Regions from separate parts of the Streptomyces sp. NPDC033136 genome, predicted to be linked through region 3. Evidence: riboswitches for the same ligand, from Rfam matches in the RefSeq annotation. Region 3 holds a riboswitch; each other region holds the start of a gene.
The links. Region 3 has a riboswitch for cyclic di-AMP ahead of ACZ5TL_RS37555 (M23 family metallopeptidase). Riboswitches for the same ligand answer to the same signal wherever they lie in the genome.
Positions count from the first base shown of each region.

Region 1 (4,499 bases), on a different contig from region 3:
CGGGACGACGTATCGCGCGGCTTTGCGCCGCCCGGAGCGCTGCTCGTCGACCTCCCCGCCGGTCGTGCTGTCGTCGGATGCGTACGGTGCCATGTGTGCCCTACCTCCATGGTCGGCGGCGGCTGTCCGTGTCGTCCACGCACTCGTCCCAGAGCCGCCATTCTCACCCGAACAGGTGAGGGGTGGTGTTTTCCCTGGTTTCCATCTGACCAAATCGGCCAGGGAGATACGTCAGACCCCGGACTCAACTCCGCGTACTGCTGGGGTATGACACGGAAGGGCGGCTTCTCCTCCGACCCGTAGGGGTCGGGCGGGCAGGAGGCCCTAGCCGGCCCGGTGCACCACCGCGTCGCTCAGTTCCACCAGCGCTGCCTTCGCGGCACATTCCGGCAGGGGCGCCAGCGCCGAGCCGGCGTCCTGGGCGTAGCGGACGGTGTCCCGCCGGGCCTGCTCCAGCGCCGGGTGGGCCCGCAGCAGACGCAGGGCCTCGGCGTGCCGGGCGTCGTCGGTGAGGTCGGAGTCCAGCAGCTCGCACAGGGCGACGTCGTCCGCGAGCCCGAGCCGGGCGGCGCGCTCGCGCAGCCGGAGCACCGGCAGCGTGGGAATGCCCTCGCGCAGGTCGGTGCCGGGGGTCTTGCCGGACTCGTGGGAGTCGGAGGCGATGTCCAGGACGTCGTCCGCGAGCTGGAAGGCGACGCCGAGCCGCTCGCCGTACTGGGTCAGCACGTCCACGACCGTGTCGTCGGCGCCGGACATCATCGCGCCGAAGCGGCACGACACCGCGACCAGTGAGCCGGTCTTGCCGCCCAGCACGTCCAAGTAGTGCTCGACGGGGTCGCGGCCGTCCTGCGGCCCGGCCGTCTCCAGGATCTGCCCGGTCACGAGCCGCTCGAAGGCCTCGGCCTGCACCCGCACGGCCTCGGGGCCGAGATCGGCCAGGATGTGCGAGGCGCGGGCGAAGAGGAAGTCGCCGGTGAGGACCGCGACGGAGTTGCCCCAACGGGTATTCGCGCTCGCGACGCCCCGGCGCACGGCGGCCTCGTCCATCACGTCGTCGTGGTACAGCGTGGCGAGGTGGGTCAGCTCCACGACGACGGCCGAGGGCACGATCCCGGGTGCGTGCCGGTCGCCGAACTGGGCGGAGAGCATCACGAGCAGCGGCCGGAACCGCTTGCCGCCGGCCCGCACCAGGTGCTGGGCGGCCTCCGTGATGAAGGGCACCTCACTCTTGGTGGCCTCGAGCAAGCCTTCCTCGACAGCCGCCAGTCCGGCCTGGACATCGGCTTCCAGAGCCTGGTCCCGCACGCTCAGCCCGAACGGCCCGACGTCGGTCACGAGGGGTCTCCTGTCTGCTGGTGTCTGCCGGTGCTTACGCGGATTGTCGATAGGTCGCTGCCCTCACTCGAGTCAGCGTATCCGGTCACGTTTCGATCACCGCCAGCGCCCATGGTTACAGGGCGGGTGGTATCCGATCACGACCGTTATGTTTTCGATCAGCCCATAAGAGGGGATATTTATCGACTTACCCAGAGGTAGCGAACTATGCACTATTTGCCCCGGTGAGGAAGCGAATCCCCTTTGGCGGACATTGCGCCACGCGCGTGTGATCAGTGAGTTGAATCACGCCCACGCTTCCACCGTCCCACCCGGCATGCGCCCGTACGTCCGTCCCGTTCAGGCGAGTTGAGCGTTGGCTTACGCAAAGGATCAAGTGGCCCATTACCCCCGACCAAGGTCGACTAGCGCCATATGTGACTCCACTGCTTGTTCCCGACATGTGCTGTCGCATACGTTCCGGCCCAGTCCGGCGGACGCCGAATCCTGCCACCGCCCGGACTCCCCACAGACACCGACTCACTCACGCAGGGCAGGAGCGGGGGACCCAGGTAAGTCGCCGGTCCGCACGACGGAACGGCTCGGGGTGAAGCCGCGCACGGCACAGCGCCGTACGCGGCCGGGCACCTCCCGGCCCGAACCCGACAGCTCACCTCGCAGGCGCCGGAGAGGAACATCGCCATGCCCGGACGAGGTAAGCACCGTCGACCCAGAACCAACCCGATCACCCGTCGTGTCGTGGCCGCCGGCACCGGCGGAGCGGCACTGACCCTTCCGCTCCTCGGCGCCACGCAGGCGAGCGCCGCCGAACCCCAGAGCACCGCCGCCCAGTCCGTGCCGCAGGCGGCCCAGCCCGCCAAGGCCCTCAAGTCCCTCACGTACACCGTGACCAAGGGCGACACGCTCTACCGCATCGCCGGCAAGTACGACGTGTCGGGCGGCTGGAAGCAGCTCTACAAGGACAACCGCGCCGCTGTCGGAGACGACCCGAAGCTGATCCACCCGGGTCTGAAGCTGAAGGTGAAGACGGCCAAGGCGGGCGCCGTGAAGAAGAAGGCGACCCAGTCCTCCGCCCCCGCCAAGCCGGCCGCGAAGCCCGCCGGCGGCGCCCAGGCCACCCAGGTCTCCGCGAAGACCTACGCGAACAACCTGGACGGCTGGATCCGCGAGGCGCTGGACATCATGGCGCAGAAGGGGATCCCGGGCTCGTACGAGGGCATCCACCGCAACATCATGCGCGAGTCGTCCGGCAACCCCCTGGCGATCAACAACTGGGACTCGAACGCCGCCAAGGGCACCCCGTCCAAGGGGCTGCTCCAGGTCATCGACCCGACCTTCGCCGCCTACCACGTGTCCGGCACCCCCTACGACCCGTACGACCCGGTCGCCAACATCACGGCGGCCTGCAACTACGCGGCCGACCGCTACGGCTCGATCGACAACGTCAACGGCCCGTACTGAGCCGTCCCGCCCAGCAGTCGCTCGAGGACGACGGCGATGCCGTCGTCCTCGTTCGACGAGGTGACCTCGTCGGCCACGGCCTTGAGTTCGGGATGGGCGTTGGCCATCGCCACGCCGTGCGCGGCCCAGTCGAACATCGGGATGTCGTTGGGCATGTCACCGAAGGCGATCGTGTCCGCAGGCCGCAGCCCCAGGTGCTCGGCGGCCAGCGCCAGGCCCGTCGCCTTGGTGACACCGCACGGCTGGAGTTCGACCGTGCCGGGCCCCGACATCGTCACCGTCGCCAGGGAGCCGACCACCGAGCGGGCCGTCGCCGCCAGTTCGTCGTCCGTCAGGTAGGAGTGGCGCAGCAGCACCTTGCTGATCGGCGCGCCCCACAGCTCGTCGCGCCGGTCGACCCGTACCGCGGGCAGGGTCGGGTGCGGCATGAGATAGCCCGGCTCGATCAGCGTGAGCCCGTCGACGCCGTCCTGGTCGACTGCCGCATACACCTGCCCCACCTCGGCCTCGATCTTGCCGAGGGCGGTCTCGGCCAGCTCCCGGTCCAGGGTGATCGACCACAGCAGGCGGTCCGCACCGGCGTCGTACACCTGCGCGCCCTGCCCGCACACCGCGAGCCCCGTGCACCGGAGGTCGTCCAGCAGCGGCCGCACTCTGGGTGCCGGCCGGCCCGTCACCACGAGGTGCTGGGCACCGGCGTCCGCCACCCGCCGGAGCGCGGCGAGGGACCGGTCGGACAGGGTGTCGTCGCCGCGCAGCAGCGTCCCGTCCAGGTCGGTGGCGATGAGTGAATATGCGATGGGTGCGGCCATGATCAGAGAATACGGACAACGCGCCCTCTCGTTTCATCGCGCGGTGGACGCCGATTGCCCGGTTGAAGGCCTCTGCACCAGTTGGCAACAAGATGGTCCGCTACCTACCCGTGGGGGCGTCTCGGGCGGTACCTTCCCAGTGTCCAGGGGGGACTTGATCGGGGGGTCAGGTTGAGCAGTGGGCGCATACGTGTGGCTGGGCCCGGGGAGCTCGGCGAAGCGGAAAGGGAGCGCTGGCGCGCGCTGCGCGCCGCCTCGCGGGCACCGCGCAACCCTTTCATGGAGCCGGAGTTCACCGAAGCCGTCGGCCGGGTGAGGCCGCGGGCCCGGGTCGCGGTGGTCTACGAAGGGCTGGAGCCGGTCGGCTTCCTGCCCTACGAGCGGGGCCCGTTGGGCCAGGGCCGGGCGATCGGGCTCGGCGTCTCGGACGCGCAGGGCGCGATCGTGCGCCCCGGCCTGAGCCTCGACACCGGCGAACTGCTGCGGGCCTGCTCGGTGTCGGTGTTCGCCTTCGACAACCTGGAGGCGGAGCAGCGGCTGTTCGTCCGCCACGCGGCCGAGGAGCACGCCACGTTCGTCATCGACGTGGAGAAGGGCTACGAGACGTACGAGTCGGTGCTGCGCGCCCGGTCGCCGAAGTTCCTCAAGACCACGCTGGCCAAGGAGCGCAGGCTGGGCCGGCAGGTCGGCGAGCTGCGGTTCGTGTTCGACGAACGCGACGCGGCCGCGCTGCGCACGCTCATGGCGTGGAAGTCCGCCCAGTACCGCAGGACCGGCCGCCGGGACCGGTTCGCCCAGGAGTGGATCACCCGGCTCGTCGGGCAACTGGCCCGGACCCGGGCACCGGAGTGCGGCGGCACGCTGTCGGTGCTGTACGCCGGTCAGCGGCCG
Region 1 is NZ_JBVIPD010000023.1:60,134-64,632, reverse strand. It holds gene ACZ5TL_RS31810 (LolA family protein) at 1-93, opposite strand, end outside; gene ACZ5TL_RS31805 (polyprenyl synthetase family protein) at 325-1,335, opposite strand; cyclic di-AMP (ydaO/yuaA leader) riboswitch at 1,838-2,013, shown strand; gene ACZ5TL_RS31800 (transglycosylase SLT domain-containing protein) at 2,017-2,796, shown strand; gene ACZ5TL_RS31795 (HAD family hydrolase) at 2,760-3,608, opposite strand; gene ACZ5TL_RS31790 (GNAT family N-acetyltransferase) at 3,795-4,499, shown strand, end outside.
Region 1: another riboswitch for cyclic di-AMP. It lies ahead of ACZ5TL_RS31800 (transglycosylase SLT domain-containing protein); the one in region 3 lies ahead of ACZ5TL_RS37555 (M23 family metallopeptidase).

Region 2 (4,499 bases), on a different contig from region 3:
CCCGTCGGGGCCGGGATCACCGACGCCCTCGGTGAAGCTGTCCCCCACCGCCACGTACGACCCGATCACTGCTCTGCTGTCACTCTTCGAATCGTCTGCCACAGCCGCTCATGATTCACCTTCCAATGTGACTTACGCGACCGTAGGAAGGGGTTGACGAGTGGTGAGATAAGCCACTCCCCAAGCGTTCGCCAACTCCGGAATACGCAGCTTGTCAGGGATGTTTCGGGGTGAGCCGCCAGACCCGGAATCCGGTGATCCGGAAATGGCTCCACACCGTCCGGAAGGCGAAGTGGCCGCCCGTGTAGGGCTGCGGGTCGGTGTGGTCGAAGACGAGCCGCCCGTTGTTCCACCACCTGACCGTGGATCCGTCGGAGACGATCCGGACCCGGTTCGGCTCGTTCGGGACCAGCAACGGCTCGGTGTAGTCGTACACCAGGGGGCGGACGCCGGGCTCGCCGACGTAACGGCGCAGCCGGGTCGTGGTGTTGTAGTTGGCTCCGTAGCCGGCGTAATACATCGCGAGGTGGTCGTACTCGGCGAGGGCGCCACCGCGTGGTGTGGCGAAGAGATCGTCCGGGGAGCGGACGTCGGTCGCGTTCCAGAAGTTGTTGAGGTCCGAGACCCGGTCGTTGACCCCGCCGGCGGAGACGGGCGTGGCGGTGTACTCGAGGACGTACGGCCCTTCGAGCCGCCGTGTGAACCACACGGTCGCCCCGCTCGGTACGTCGATCTCCAGCACGCCGCGGGAGGCGGTCACGGTGCCGCCGTCCTGGAGTTCGGTCACCCACTGCGTGAGGCCGTGGCGGAAGTCGTCGTGGGCGATGAGACGGCGGTGACGGGGCTCGGCGTGCGCGGTCGCCGCCGGGGCGAGCGCCGCCAGGGCGGCTCCGGCTGCCAGGGTGGTGAACGCTCTGCGGGTGGTCGGCACGGGACACAGCTCCTCGGGATCCGTCTGGAAGCTCCAGAAAGCGCTTGCACTCCGGTCGGGATCACTCTGTCCCAACTGCCGCCCGCTGTCGATCCCTTGGGGATCGGCGGAGGCGCACGCGACCGAAGGCCGGACCCGGGAATCGGGGTCCGGCCTTCGGTCGCGTGTCAGGCAGGTGGTGCTGTCGGCCGGTCAGCCGACGGAGACGCCGTGCGAGCGCAGGTAGGCGACCGGGTCCACGTCCGAGCCGTAGTCCGGCGTGGTGCGGATCTCGAAGTGCAGGTGCGGACCGGTGACGTTGCCGGTCGCACCGGACAGGCCGATCTGCTGCCCGGCGGCCACGGTCTGGCCGGCCGAGACGGAGAGCTGGGACAGGTGGGCGTACTGGGCGTAGCTGCCGTCGGCGAGACGGATGACGACCTGGTTGCCGTACGCGCCGCCCCAGCCGGCGGAGACGACCGTGCCCGCGCCGACGGCCTTGAGCGAGGTGCCGGTCGGGACGACGAAGTCGACACCGGTGTGGTAGCCGCTGGACCACATGCTGCCGGACATGCGGTACGGGGTGCCGACGGTGGCACCGGCCACCGGGGAGCTGTAGCCGCTGGAGTTGCTCTCCGCCGCGGGCTTGGCGGCCGGCTTGGCGGCGGCCGGCTTCGCGGCGGTGTCCGCCTTCGCGGACGACTCGGAGGAGGAGGACGGCTTCTCGGCCTGGCGCTCGGCCGAGGCCTTCGGCGCGGACGGCGCCTTGGGCGCGCTCGTCGCCGCCTTCTTGCCGAGGGAGAGCTTCAGGCCCGGGTGGATCAGCGACGGGTCGTCGCCGACGGCGTCCCGGTTGTCCGAGTAGAGCTTCTTCCAGCCGCCGCTGACGTTCTGGTCGTCGGCGATCTTCGCGAGGTAGTCGCCGGCCTTCACCGTGTAGGTGCGAGCGCCCGTGGCCTTTTCGGCGGCCTTCTTCTCGGCGGCCGGAGCGGACTGGACGGCCTTTTCCGGAGCCGACTGGCCGGTGGCGGCGTGGGCTCCGGCGGCCCCCATGAGCGGAAGGGCGAGAGCGGCCCCGCCGGTTCCGGCGGCGGCGATGGAGCGGGTGAAACGCTGGGTCTTGGGGCGGCGGTGCTTACCCTTCGCGGGCATGGCGAATTCCTCTCCGTCGCCTGCGAGGTGAGCTGTCGGGTGCGAGCTGGAGATGCCCGGCCGCGCCGAGGCGCGGCTTAACCCCAAGCCGTTCCGGGAACCGGAACAGGCGTCTTACCTGTGGGTCCCCCGCTCCTGCCGTACGTCGGGTCAGTGTGTGGGGCTCCGGGCGGCGGCAGGATTAGGCGTCCGTCCGGATGGGTGTGGAACGTAAGCGACCAAGACGCAATGGGACAAGCTTGCGGTTTCCTGTGACGGCTTTTTTCTTGACGCGTCGGCACATTCGCCGTCACCGAGCGTGGATCAGCGATCTCCCGCTTTGCTCAACCACCCTGAATATCGCCAGAATTACGTGAACATGGCGACAACGCATCGTCACGAATATGACGATGGTCACGCACCCCGATCTCATCTTCTTTACGATCGGGGCACGTTATGGCGAAAGGATGGGAAACACTCCATTCGGACAGAAGGGCTACTTCCGCTTAAGGCGGACGACGGTGGCGTCCAGGTCCCCGTGCAACCCGACCCGCAGTCCGTGATGCCGCAGCACGGCACCCCGGTGAACTTCGCCCGTTTCGAGGCATTCGTACGTTGCTGCCGGGTCGATGCCGCGCAGCCTGAGCGCCGGCACGGGCTCGCCGTAGCGCTGCGCCTGGAGCCAGGCGAGGACGACGGTCTCGTCACCGAGGACGTACTGCACCGCACTGAGGCCGCCCTCCGGGGGCCTCAGCCGATACAGGTCGCCGCGCTGCACCACGGGCCGGATCTCCTTGTAGAGCCCCACCCACTGCCGCGCCTCGGCGAGTTCCTCCTCCGTCCACTTCGTGAGGTCGCCGCCGACGCCGAGCACCCCGGCCATGGCGCTGACGAACCGGAACCGCAGGGAGCTGGCCCGGTGGTTGAGCATGGCGTTCGGACTGTCGGTGACCCAGGCGGCCATGACCCGGGCCGGGTGGATCTGACTGAATCCGTGCTGGATGGCGAGCCGGTCGAGCGGGTCGGTGTTGTCCGACGTCCACACCTGGTCCGTGCGGCTCAGCACCCCGAGGTCGATCCGCCCGCCACCGCCCGAGCATGACTCGAAGGCCACGCCCGGGTGCGCGGCCCGCAGCCGGTCCAGCAGGGCGTACAGGCCACGGACGTGGTCGACCCACAGCCGCTGCGGGTAGGGGTCCTCCGGCCAGCCGGCGTCGGTGAAGCAGCGGTTGAAGTCCCACTTGACGTAGTCGATCGGAGCGCCGGAGAGCAGCCTGTCGAGCTGCTCCCACAGGTACTCCTGGACGTCCTCACGGGCCAGATTGAGTACGAGCTGATTGCGGAACTCCGTCCGCTTTCGTCCCGGTTGGTACTGCACCCAGTCGGGGTGCGTACGGTACAGCTCGCTGTCCGGATTGACCATCTCGGGCTCGACCCAGATCCCGAACCGCATGCCGAGGCCGTGCACGTGGTCGGCGAGCGGCCCCAGCCCGCCGGGGAAGCGGTCGGGGTTCGGTGTCCAGTCGCCGAGCCCGGCCCGGTCGCTGGTGCGCGCCCCGAACCAGCCGTCGTCCACCACGAACAGCTCGACCCCCATGGCCGCCGCCCGCTCGGCCAGCACCCGCTGCTGCTCCTCGGAGATGTCGAACTCGGTGGCCTCCCAGGAGTTGAACAGCACCGGCCGGTCCTGGCCGGCGTCCGGGATCACGTGGGCCCGCTGGTAGGCGTGCCAGGCACGGCTCGCCCCGCCGAAGCCGCCGTCGCTCCAGAGCCCGGCGAAGACGGGGGTCGTGTACGACTCCCCCGTGCCCAGCGTCAGCAGGCCCGAGTCGTCGTAACCGGCGCCGCCGGTGATCTGCACGCGTCCGTCCGGGAGCTGTGCCACGGCGATCCGCCAGGACCCGGACCAGCCGAGGGCGCAGCCGTAGACCTCGCCGCGCTCCTCGGTGGCGTCGGTGTCGAGGGCGACCCACGGCAGATGCTGGTGGGAGGTGTGGCCGCGGCGGCTGCCGATGACCTTCTCCCCGTGGGTGAGGGCCGAGCGCGTCAGCCGGGACTCGGCGCCCCAGCGGCCGTGCAGCTGGGACAGCCGCCAGCTGTCGCGGTCCGGGAGGGTCCAGGTGGCGGAGTCGGCGCGGAGCACCTCGACCGCCGGCCCCTGGTTGTCCAGGGTCACCCAGCGCTCGACGACATCCGCCGAGGAGCGCATCCGGTAGTGCAGCGTGACGGCCAGGCCGCCGTCGCGAAAGCGGAGCCTCAGCTCGCCGTCCTCGGTGTCATGCCCTTCGTAGACCCACTCGGTGCCGCGCCGCTCGCCCGTGCGGACGGACAGGGCAGGCCGGACGAAACGGGGGCCGCCCTCGACCGGGTACTCCTCGCGTCCGTCGAGCGGGGACTCGAAGGGCCAGTAGTCCGGCAGCGGCCGGACGGCGAGGGCCTCGGCGTCGGCGAGGCCAAG
Region 2 is NZ_JBVIPD010000002.1:379,383-383,881, reverse strand. It holds gene ACZ5TL_RS04895 (SGNH/GDSL hydrolase family protein) at 1-69, opposite strand, end outside; gene ACZ5TL_RS04890 (DUF6250 domain-containing protein) at 215-931, opposite strand; gene ACZ5TL_RS04885 (LysM peptidoglycan-binding domain-containing M23 family metallopeptidase) at 1,124-2,062, opposite strand; cyclic di-AMP (ydaO/yuaA leader) riboswitch at 2,067-2,221, opposite strand; gene ACZ5TL_RS04880 (alpha-galactosidase) at 2,538-4,499, opposite strand, start outside.
Region 2: another riboswitch for cyclic di-AMP. It lies ahead of ACZ5TL_RS04885 (LysM peptidoglycan-binding domain-containing M23 family metallopeptidase); the one in region 3 lies ahead of ACZ5TL_RS37555 (M23 family metallopeptidase).

Region 3 (4,499 bases):
GGCGTCAGTCGGGTCGAGGCCGCGATCCGACGGCACCTCCGGAGCGGAACGCGAGGACCGCTCCGGGTGGCTTCACGATGTGGGAAACTGGTCTAGACAACCTGAACACCGAAGGGCAGCAACACATGGCTGAGCGCCGCGTCAACGTCGGCTGGGCCGAGGGTCTCCACGCCCGCCCCGCCTCCATCTTCGTCCGAGCCGCCACGGCCGCAGGCGTCCCGGTGACGATCGCCAAGGCTGACGGCAACCCCGTTAACGCGGCCTCCATGCTGGCCGTCCTGGGCCTGGGCGCCCAGGGTGGCGAGGAGATCGTCCTCGCCTCCGACGCCGAGGGCGCGGACGCCGCCCTGGACCGGCTGGCCAAGCTGGTCTCCGAGGGTCTCGAGGAACTGCCTGAGACCGTCTGATACGCGGTGCGCCTATTCGGGCGCACACGGAAGGGCTCGTCCGAATTCATCGGGCGAGCCCTTCGCCATTACCGAGGCCGGTTGATTATCCGTGCCGGGGCAGCAGGAAATAAGCCCCCTGGAATTCCCTGCTCTTTGTATACGGCTGTCGTGTTAATGTCGCAGGCTCGCCGTGTTTACGGGATGTTGCGAGTTCCTCACACGCTCGGTGCGCTCGCCTCCCTCAGCGGCGGAGCCGAAGCGCAGGCGGTGCGCGGCCGTCGCGCGCTCGGTGTGCAGCGCCGTGACCGCCCGCGCGCGCTCGCCGTCCCCGCGCGCCACCGCGTCCACGATCGCGCCGTGCTCCGTCCACGACTCCACGGGGCTGGCCGGCACGTCCACGGCGTACATCCAGGCGATCTTGTGACGGAGCTGGGTGAGCATCGAGGTCAGAGCGGGGCTGCCGGAGGCCTGGGCGAGCGTCTCGTGGAACCAGCCGTCCAGGGAGCGCAGGTCGTCGCTGCTGCCCCGGCGGGCGCGCTCCTGGCCGAGCCGGACCAGCCCGCGCAGGACCTTCAAATGCGCCTCGGTGCGGCGCTGGGCGGCCCGGGCGGCACCGAGCGGCTCCAGCAGCATGCGCATCTCCAGCAGGTCGGCGGCCTCCTGCTCGGTGGGTTCGGCGACGCACGCGCCCGCGTGCCGCCGGGTCACCACGAAGCCCTCGGCCTCCAGGGTGCGCAGGGCCTCCCGGACGGGGACGCGCGAGACGCCGTAGCGGCGCGCGAGGAGTTCCTCGGTGAGCCGGCTGCCGCGCGCGTGGACACCCGCGACGATGTCGTCCCGGATGGCCGTGCACACCGAGTGCGCGGGAATACGCATGACCGACCTCCGTTTAATCCCCGTGAAACGTCGACGAGTGACGCGTGTTCCGTGACTCTATTGCAATGAGCCGGAATTTCCGACGGCAGCCCGGAATCCAGGGATATTTTTTGGACAACCGGCCGCCATGAACGCCGAAAGCCCCGGCTCGTGGAGCCGGGGCCTCGCGGAAACGGAGCGGTGTGCCCGTCAGAGGTTCACGCCGTGCGAGCGGAGATAGGCGACGGGGTCCATGTCCGAGCCGTACTCGGGGCTCGTGCGCGCCTCGAAGTGCAGGTGCGCGCCGGTGACGTTGCCGGTGGCGCCGGACAGGCCGATCTGCTGACCGGGGGTGACCTGCTGACCCACCGAGACGCCGACGGACGACAGGTGGCCGTACTGGGTGTACGTCCCGTCGTTCATCTTGATGACGACCTGGTTGCCGTAGGAACCACCCCAGCCGGCCTCGACGACCGTGCCCATGCCGACGGCTTGGACGGCGGTGCCGCTGGCGGCGTGGAAGTCGACGCCGGTGTGGCTGCCGGAGGACCAGACGGCGCCGCCGGCCTTGTAGCCGGTGGAGACGTACGAGCCCGCGATCGGGGACACGAAGGTGTTGAGGCGCTTGCGCTCGGCCTCACGGGCCGCGCGCTCCTTGGCCTCGCGGGCCTTCTCAGCCGCCTCCTTGGCCTTCTTGGCCGCCTCGGCGGCCCGCTCGCGGGCGGCCTCCTCGGCCTTCTTCTTGGCGGCGGCCTCTTCGGCCGCCTGCTTCTGGGCGAGAGCCTGCGCGTCGATCTGCTGGGCGACGGTGTCGCCCATGGTGACGACGGGTGTGAGGCCGGTCTGCTCGGGAGCGGGCTCGGCGGCGAAAGCGGCCGGGGCGGCCACACTGCCGATGACGCCGGTGGTGGCGAGGGCCGCGACGCCCGCCGCGCGGGCCGTGCCGCGCTGGATCCTGCTGGGACGACGGTGCTTCCCGGTGGCGCGCGTGAACGCCATGTGGTGGCTGGTCCTTTCCTTCCCTCTCGCCTACCGGGTTAGCTGACGGGTTCGGAGCAGGAAGGTCTCCTACGGACCCCCTCGCGGCTCGCGCGGGCGTCCGATTCACCCCAGGGACTGCGGTTGGGTCCCCGGCTCCCCTGGCTCGCGCCGTACGGGGACTCGGCGATGACTGTCCGGTGCCGCGGGTGCGGCGCACTGCCTGACGAACAGCCCGGATGACGCTAAGCGGCGGCACTTTCAATTCCCAAACGAATCCCGGCTTTTGTAGCGCATCCCACAGGGCAGACAGGCAACCTCCGTATCAATTCGGGCATAAAGGAGCCCTGGCGCCTTGGAAGACAACCAGGGCTCCTCCGCACGCGTGCCCTACTCGGCGGCGACGACCGCGACTTCGCCGATGCCGAGGGCCTCGACCGGGCCCTGGATCTGCGCCGCGTCACCGACGAGGACGGTCACCAGACGGTCCACCGGGAAGGCGCTGACGGCCGCCGCGGTGGCCTCCACGGTGCCGGTCGCGGCGAGCTGCCGGTACAGCGTGGCCTGGTAGTCGTCCGGCAGGTGCTGCTCGACCTGGTCCGCCAGCGTGCTCGCGACGGCCGCCGCCGTCTCGTACTTCAGCGGCGCCACGCCGACCAGGTTCTGCACGGCGACGTCCCGCTCGGCGTCGGTCAGGCCCTCGGCGGCGAGGGTGCGCAGCACCGTCCAGAGGTCCTGCAGGGCCGGTCCGGTGTTGGGCGTGTCCACGGAGCCGCTGATGGCCAGCATCGAGGCACCGGTCCCGTCCGGGGCGGACCTGAGGACCTGGGCGAACGAGCGCACGCCGTAGGTGTAGCCCTTCTCCTCGCGCAGGACGCGGTCCAGGCGGGAGGTGAGGGTGCCGCCGAGGCAGTACGTGCCGAGCACCTGGGCGGGCCACACCCGGTCGTGCCGGTCCGGGCCGACGCGGCCGATCAGCACCTGCGTCTGGACGGCGCCCGGGCGGTCCACGATGACGACCCGGCCCGTGTCGTCGGCGGTGACCGGCGGCACCGGGCGCGGCTCGGCCGAGGAGCCGGTCCACGACCCCAGGGTGTCGCCGAGCAGGGCGTCGAGGTCGATGCCGGTGAGGTCGCCGACGACCACGGCAGTGGCCGTGGCGGGCCTGACGTGCTTCTCGTAGAAGGCGCGTACGGCCGCGGAGTCGATCGCGGCGACCGTCTCCTCGGTGCCCTGCCGGGGCCTCGACATGCGCGAGCCCGCCGGGAACAGTTCCTTGGAGAGCTCCTTGGCGGCACGGCGGGAGGGGTTGGCCAGCTCGTGCGGGATCTCGTCGAGGCGGTTGCGGACCAGTCGCTCGACCTCGCTGTCCGCGAACGCGGGAGCCCTGAGGGCGTCGGCGATCAGGCCGAGTCCCTTGGCGAGCCGGGAGGCCGGTACCTCCAGGCTGAGCCGGACACCGGGGTGGTCGGCGTGTGCGTCGAGGGTGGCGCCGGCGCGCTCCAGCTCGGCGGCGAACTCCTCGGCGGAGTGCTTGTCGGTGCCCTCCGAGAAGGCCCGCGCCATGATCGTGGCCACACCGTCGAGGCCGGCCGGCTCGGCCTCCAGGGGCGCGTCCAGCAGCACCTCCACGGCGACGACCTGCTGTCCGGGGCGGTGGCAGCGCAACAGCGTCAGGCCGTTGCCGAGCGTGCCGCGCTCGGGGGCCGGGAAGGCCCAGGGCCGGGCCTCGCCCGCCTGCGGCCGGGGGTGGAAATCCATCGTGGCGAGCTCGGTCACTTGGCCGCCTCCTCGTTCTCGTCGCCGGCCGCGGCTGCGGTGTCCTCGGCCTCGTCGGTCTCGTCGGCGACGGGCTCGTAGACGAGCACCGCGCGGTTGTCGGGGCGCAGGCGGGCCTTGGCGACCTCCTGGACCTCCTCCGCCGTGACCTCCAGCACGCGCTGGACGGCGGTCAGGGCGAGCTGCGGGTCGCCGAACAGCACGGCGTACCGGCACAGTTCGTCGGCGCGGCCCGCGACCGTGCCGAGCCGGTCCAGCCACTCGCGCTCCAACTGGGCCTGGGCGCGCTCCATCTCCTCGGCCGTGGGGCCCTCCTCGGCGAACCGGGCGAGCTCCTCGTCGATGGCCGCCTCGATGACCGGGACCTCCACGTCGCCGGACGTCTTCACGTCCAGCCAGCCCAGGGAGGGTGCCCCGGCGAGCCGCAGCAGACCGAAACCGGCCGCCACGGCCGTGCGGTCGCGCCGCACGAGACGGTTGTAGAGGCGGGAGGACTCG
Region 3 is NZ_JBVIPD010000036.1:18,028-22,526, reverse strand. It holds gene ACZ5TL_RS37565 (HPr family phosphocarrier protein) at 126-407, shown strand; gene ACZ5TL_RS37560 (GntR family transcriptional regulator) at 561-1,265, opposite strand; gene ACZ5TL_RS37555 (M23 family metallopeptidase) at 1,455-2,243, opposite strand; cyclic di-AMP (ydaO/yuaA leader) riboswitch at 2,256-2,421, opposite strand; gene ACZ5TL_RS37550 (M16 family metallopeptidase) at 2,613-4,001, opposite strand; gene ACZ5TL_RS37545 (M16 family metallopeptidase) at 3,998-4,499, opposite strand, start outside.